DNA from 3 places in the Lelliottia sp. GFLA7 genome. Region 2 is predicted to be linked to each of the others. Evidence: riboswitches for the same ligand, from Rfam matches in the RefSeq annotation. Region 2 holds a riboswitch; each other region holds the start of a gene.
The links. A riboswitch is a leader RNA that binds a small molecule or an ion and turns the genes downstream of it on or off. The one in region 2 is predicted to bind thiamine pyrophosphate.
Positions count from the first base shown of each region.

Region 1: linked by a shared signal. The riboswitch ahead of thiM (hydroxyethylthiazole kinase) and the one ahead of thiC (phosphomethylpyrimidine synthase ThiC) in region 2 are both predicted to bind thiamine pyrophosphate.
Region 3: linked by a shared signal. The riboswitch ahead of thiB (thiamine ABC transporter substrate binding subunit) and the one ahead of thiC (phosphomethylpyrimidine synthase ThiC) in region 2 are both predicted to bind thiamine pyrophosphate.

Region 1 is NZ_JBWLAQ010000002.1:614,143-616,399, reverse strand. It holds gene AC07RN_RS08520 (hypothetical protein) at 153-656, opposite strand; TPP riboswitch at 1,342-1,438, shown strand; gene thiM (hydroxyethylthiazole kinase) at 1,474-2,244, shown strand; gene thiD (bifunctional hydroxymethylpyrimidine kinase/phosphomethylpyrimidine kinase) at 2,241-2,257, shown strand, end outside.
Region 2 is NZ_JBWLAQ010000010.1:7,152-9,408, forward strand. It holds gene nudC (NAD(+) diphosphatase) at 1-530, opposite strand, end outside; gene rsd (sigma D regulator) at 627-1,124, shown strand; TPP riboswitch at 1,304-1,412, shown strand; gene thiC (phosphomethylpyrimidine synthase ThiC) at 1,493-2,257, shown strand, end outside.
Region 3 is NZ_JBWLAQ010000003.1:445,099-447,355, reverse strand. It holds gene sgrR (HTH-type transcriptional regulator SgrR) at 1-1,140, shown strand, start outside; TPP riboswitch at 1,177-1,277, shown strand; gene thiB (thiamine ABC transporter substrate binding subunit) at 1,309-2,257, shown strand, end outside.

The DNA.
Region 1 (2,257 bases), on a different contig from region 2:
TTACAATGTAAAGGTGTTGGCGAAGGGGGAGTAACACAATGTTTTTACTGTGATTTTAGTGTGTAAGAACACAGAAAAAAATCTCACAGATTTATATACTCAAAAGCCGCGCTGATGAAATCGAAAAAGGCGACTTTTCAGCCGCCCATGCGTTACTTCTGAACGACCTGAAGTAATCCATTGTCTCTGCCATGGGTTTTATTCCATGACGCGTCTGTAATTCCGTTTTCATCAAGGGTAATAGAAAGAACATATCCCGCGCCTTTAATTTCGTAGGCATTGGCATTGAAACGTTTTACTGTGGCTTTTTTGCCGTTAATGGTGGCAGTAAAGAAACCATTGCTGACCGTGGCCTTAATACCGTTTGCCGAGAATGACGCTTCACGTAGCGGATCGGCAACGTGTGCGGCCTGTGCATGTTGTTCAACACCATGATGATGATGCTTATTATCGTATTGCTTTGCGTATTCATCTGAACGTTTGTACGCATTCTGGAGTGCTGCCGCGCGGCTAACGTTTTGATTATCATGCTCAACTTTATAACACGTATCCAGGCTGACGCCGGTATTTGTGCAATTGGCAATACGTTGCGATTCTGTCGTACAACCCGAAAGCGCCGCGGCGCAGACCAAAACAGCTAACATCATCTTCTTCATTCATTGACCCTAATATTATTTATTTTTTTATCAAACGATACTGCGGAATAACCTGACTGTTTGCAGGTTATTTATATTGGCGAAACACGCTAAGTGAAATATTCATTTTTCAGATGACAAAATAATAAAATTTCAGTTATTCATTTATGCAATTGCCAGCCATGCTGATAACCGTGTTTTTATATATCACACCGATGAAAACCCCTGTGGCGACAAGGGAAATTGATACGATTGCCGAGGCAATAATAAGCTTTAACATTTGCTACCACATTATCAGGATATCATTCAGTTTATAGCGTCTCTTACAGAGAAACGAAGTAGTTACCTTGCACAACTATCCAGTAATTCGCACCCTTTACATTTGATTTAGATCACGAAAAATACGAATGAATAGGGACTTGAGAATTATCTGTGTGATCACATAATTCGTTGTTTTAATTAATTTTATTTTGTTTTAAATAGACTACTGAGTAGAGTGGGATACGTGTTTAGGTCTTAGGTTTATATTATTTATCCCTAAAAAATCAATGACATTAAATGTCTACATATATAGGGGGTAACTCAATCTAAATAGGCCAATAATAATAAATGTTTACAGCATTTTCATGACCAGAAAAGAGCGGTCCAGGAGGCTTGCATTCGATAATTACTTCCTCTACGCTGCCCATATTACTGAAGTTTTAGGTAATTTGACTCGGGGTGCCCTTCTACGTGAAGGCTGAGAAATACCCGTACCACCTGATCTGGATAATGCCAGCGTAGGGAAGTCAGGTGACTGTTAAGGTTATCGCTTCTTCTCGCAAGGCAGGAGCGAAACATGCAGCCTGACCGACTCGATTTACACGCCTTACATCACTTCCGCACGCTTTCCCCGCTCATACACTGCATGACCAACGATGTGGTGCAAACCTTTACGGCCAACGTTTTGCTGGCACTTGGTGCGTCCCCCGCGATGGTGATTGAAGCCGAAGAAGCAGAGCAATTTGCAGCGATGGCTGATGCCTTACTGATCAATGTTGGCACGCTGACCGCGCCGCGCGCGCAGGCGATGCGTCGGGCAATCGAACGTGCCGTGGCCGCTGGAAAGCCCTGGACATTGGATCCCGTGGCCGTGGGCGCGTTGTCGTATCGCACCCGTTTTTGCCAACAAATCCTCTCACTCAAACCTGCGGCGATACGCGGTAATGCCTCTGAAATTCTCGCGCTTGCCGGTATGAGCGCGGGGGGGCGAGGCGTTGACACCATCGATACCGCTTCCAGCGCGTTGCCTGCCGCGATTGCTCTTGCCCGACAAACTCACGCCATTGTTGCTGTGACGGGCGAAGTGGATTACGTCACCGATGGGCAACGTACGCAGACCATCACTGGCGGCGATGTGATGATGACGCGCGTCGTGGGGACAGGCTGTGCGCTCTCGGCTGTTGTCGCGGCAAGCTGTTCATTGCCAGGTGACCGGTTGAACAATGTTGCCGCCGCATGCGGGTTTATGAAGCAAGCCGGTAGCGTTGCCGTCAAAGAAAGCCGCGGGCCAGGAAGTTTTGCCAGCGCGTTTATTGACGCGCTCTGGAACCTGGAGGCGCAGGCATGAGACGTATTAACGC
Region 2 (2,257 bases):
TCCATCACTTCACGCGCGACGGTTTGCTCCAGCGTTTCGCCGACCTCAACAAATCCAGCCAATACCGTGTGAATACCGTTACGATGGCGGACGTGCTGCGCCAGTAAAATCGAATCATCGCGACGAATCGCAACGATGATGCAGGGTGCAATTTGCGGGTAATAGCGCTCACGGCAGTGGCCGCACAGCAGCGCCCACTCGGTTTTGCTCGGATGCATGGCGTGACCGCAGTAGCCGCAGAACTTATGCGAGCGATAGAACTCAGCTAACTGCACACCGCGCCCGGCCAGCTGAAACAGGCCTGCATCAAGATCCATCACCTGACGCACCGATCCCATATCCTGACGGCGATTCTGTTGGATCAACCACACTGCATCGCCCTGCCATTCACCGATCTTTAATGCGGGTTGCCCCACAAGATCGAATTGCTCGGCATCGCCATGAGGTAACTCCCCTGCGGGCAACCATAATTTTTGTTCATGGCTGACGATCCACCAGCCACGATCTAATTTTTCAATTATACGATCCATATCTATTGCACTACCTTCGCTTCACAGGCATGTTGATAACAATATTCTTACAAATTTAGGCGGGCAGCTTTTAACCTTAACCTTGCGGAGTCAAACATGCTAAACCAGCTAGAAAGCCTGACAGAGCGCGTTGGAGGAAGTAATAAACTGGTCGATCGCTGGCTGCACGTGCGCAAACAATTGCTTGTTGCTTACTATAATCTGGTTGGCATTAAGCCTGGCAAAGAATCCTATATGCGCCTGAACGAAAAAGCGCTGGATAATTTCTGTCAGAGTCTGGTGGATTACCTTTCCGACGGCCATTTCAATATTTATGAACGTATTATCCGTGAAATGGAAGGGACGAATCCTTATTTAACGGCGACAAAACTCTACCCGCAGCTGGAAGCAAACACCCAGCAGATTATGGATTATTACGACTCCACGCTCGAAAATGCGATCGACCAGGATAACTATCTGGAATTGCAGCAGGCGCTGTCCGATCTCGGCGAAGCCCTGGAAGGACGCTTTACGCTGGAAGACAAACTGATTGCCCTCGCGCTGGACAACAATTTGAAGGCCAGCAACGAAGATAACGTCGCGCGGCCAGCTTGAGTTATTCATCGTTAACGCGTAGTTTACAAATATTCGCCCCTCTCACGAGGGGGTATTACACGAAATCATTCATGCTGCATCGCGGCGGCAACTGAGTGAATCCCAGGAAGCTTGCACCAGTAAGTGACCGGGGTGAATGAAGGCAGCCAATAACGAGGCAGCTTGAAGGATGGAGTGTAAATTTCTTGTCGGAGTGCCCAGTGCGTAAGCCGGGCTGAGACCGTTAATTCGGGATCCGCGGAACCTGATCAGGCTAATACCTGCGAAGGGAACAAGAGTCAATCTGCTGTTGTATCGCCTCTGGGCGATCACCTCTTGCTTCATCCGTCGTCTGACAAGCCACTTCCTTTACTATTTTGGAATGAGCTATGTCTGCAAAATTGACCCGCCGCGAACAGCGCGCACAAGCACAACACTTCATCGATACGCTCGAAGGCACCGCTTTCCCGAACTCAAAACGTATTTATACTTCTGGTTCACAGGCTGATATCCGCGTACCCATGCGTGAGATCCAGCTCAGCCCTACGCTTCTCGGCGGCAGCAAAGAAAATCCGCAGTTTGAGGATAACGAAGCGGTGCCGGTTTATGACACCTCCGGTCCCTATGGTGATACCGACGTTACCATCAACGTTCAGCAAGGGCTGGCAAAACTGCGGCAGCCGTGGATTGACGCGCGTAATGACAGCGAAGCGCTCACCGTTCGCAGCTCCGCCTACACCAAAGAACGCCTCGCAGATGATGGTCTTGATGAACTGCGCTTTACCGGTCTGCTGACGCCAAAGCGGGCGAAATCAGGCAAATGCGTGACGCAGCTGCATTATGCGCGCCAGGGCATTGTGACCCCGGAAATGGAATTTATCGCCATTCGCGAAAATATGGGCCGTGAACGGATTCGCAGCGAAGTGCTTCGCCACCAGCATCCGGGCGAAGGTTTTGGCGCGCGTCTACCGGAGAACATCACGCCGGAGTTTGTACGTGATGAAGTGGCCGCTGGTCGCGCCATCATCCCCGCCAATATTAATCATCCAGAATCGGAGCCAATGATTATTGGCCGTAATTTCCTGGTAAAGGTCAACGCCAATATCGGCAACTCTGCCGTAACATCATCCATCGAAGAAGAGGTCGAAAAGCTG
Region 3 (2,257 bases), on a different contig from region 2:
CAGCAGCTTTCGCCCCTGCACTGGCGCTTCTTTTTACGTCCAGGCATTCATTTTCATCATGGCCGTGAGCTGGAAATGGGCGATGTTATCGCGTCGCTGCAGCGTGCCCGCGAGCTGCCGCTCTATTCGCATATCTCACGCATCCACTCACCGACGGCCTGGACGCTGGATATCGAACTTTCGCAACCCGATCAATGGCTGCCGTGGTTGATGGGCTATGTGCCGTCGATGATTTTGCCGCACGAGTGGCAATCGATGCCCCAGTTTGCCAGCCAGCCTGTCGGCACCGGTCCTTACGCGGTGACGCGCAACAACAATAATCAGCTCAAGATCCGCGCTTTTGATGATTACTTTGGTTATCGCGCACTGATTGACGAAGTGAATGTCTGGGTGCTGCCCGACATCAGCGAAGAGTTCAGCCCTGGCCTGACGCTGGAAGGCCCCACCGAGGGCGAGAAAGCCGTTGAGAGCCGTCTTGAAGAGGGCTGTTACTACCTGCTGTTTGATGCCCGAACGCATCGCGGAGCCAGCCGTGAGGTGCGCCAGTGGGTGAGCCAAATTCTCGCCCCTGCCAATCTGATTTATCAGGCGGAAGATCAGCACCTGACTTACTGGTTCCCGGCGTATGGGCTCCTTCCTCGCTGGCACCATGCCCGTCCAGGACGCGGCGAGAAACCCGCCGGGCTGGAATCCATCACCCTGACCTATTATCGCGAGCACGTTGAACACCGCTTTATTGCCCGAATCATGAGCAAACTGCTGGCGGCAGAGGGCGTGAAGCTCGAGATTCAGGAAGTGGAATACGATGAGTGGCACCGCGGCGAAGCGGTGAGCGATATCTGGCTCAACAGCGCCAATTTCACCCTGCCGCTCGACTTCTCCCTGTTCTCGCATCTGTTTGAAATTCCGCTTATTCAGCACTGTATTGCTCGCGACTGGCAGCAGGACGCCGCACAATGGCGCGCCGGAGAGATGAATCTCGCCGTCTGGTGCCAGCAATTGCTGTCGCAGCAGGCGATGGTTCCGCTTATCCACCACTGGCTGATGATCCAGGGGCAGCGCAGTATGCGCGGTTTGAGAATGAACACCTTAGGCTGGTTTGACTTTAAATCGGCCTGGTTTGCACCGCCGGAACCATAACACTTTCGTAATATTCACCAAATCATTACACTACTGCTGTTCTCAACGGGGTGCTGCATCAACGATGTGCGCTGAGATAATACCCGTCGAACCTGATCCGGATAACGCCGGCGAAGGGATTTGAGGCTGTCGCTCAAAATCCTTTGCCACTCAACTTTGAGGTGCAAAGTGTTAAAAAAAGTTCTCCCCCTGCTGGCGCTGTTTGCGCTGCCTGTTTTTGCCAAGCCCGTCTTAACGGTCTACACCTACGACTCCTTTGCCGCTGACTGGGGCCCTGGGCCGGTCGTCAAAAAAGCCTTTGAGGCCGACTGCAACTGCGAGCTGAAATTCGTGGCGCTGGAAGATGGCGTCTCGCTGTTAAACCGTCTGCGCATGGAAGGTAAAAACAGCAAAGCCGACGTGGTGCTGGGTCTCGATAACAATCTGCTGGACGCGGCCTCACAAACCAAACTGTTCGCCAAAAGCGGCGTGGCCTCCGAGGCGGTTAACGTCCCCGGCGGCTGGAAAAATGACACGTTCGTGCCGTTCGATTACGGCTACTTCGCGTTTGTGTATGACAAAAATAAGCTGAAAAACCCACCGAAAAGCCTGAAGGAACTGGTAGAGAGCGACCAGAAATGGCGCGTGATTTATCAGGATCCGCGCACCAGCACGCCGGGTCTGGGCCTACTGCTGTGGATGCAAAAAGTCTACGGTGACAAAGCGCCAGAAGCATGGCAGAAGCTGGCGGCGAAAACCGTTACCGTCACCAAAGGCTGGAGTGAAGCCTACGGCCTGTTCCTTAAGGGCGAAAGCGATCTGGTTCTGAGCTACACCACCTCTCCGGCGTATCACATCATCGAAGAGAAAAAAGACCACTACGCGGCGGCGAATTTCTCTGAGGGGCACTATTTGCAGGTGGAAGTGGCCGCACGTACGGCAGCCAGTAAACAGCCTGAACTGGCTGAAAAGTTCCTGAAATTTATGGTCTCACCGGCATTCCAGAATGCGATCCCGACCGGCAACTGGATGTATCCGGTAACCAACGTGACGCTGCCTGCAGGTTTTGATCAGCTGACCAAACCACAAACCACGCTGGAATTTACCCCGCAACAGGTTTCCAGCCAGCGCGCCGCAT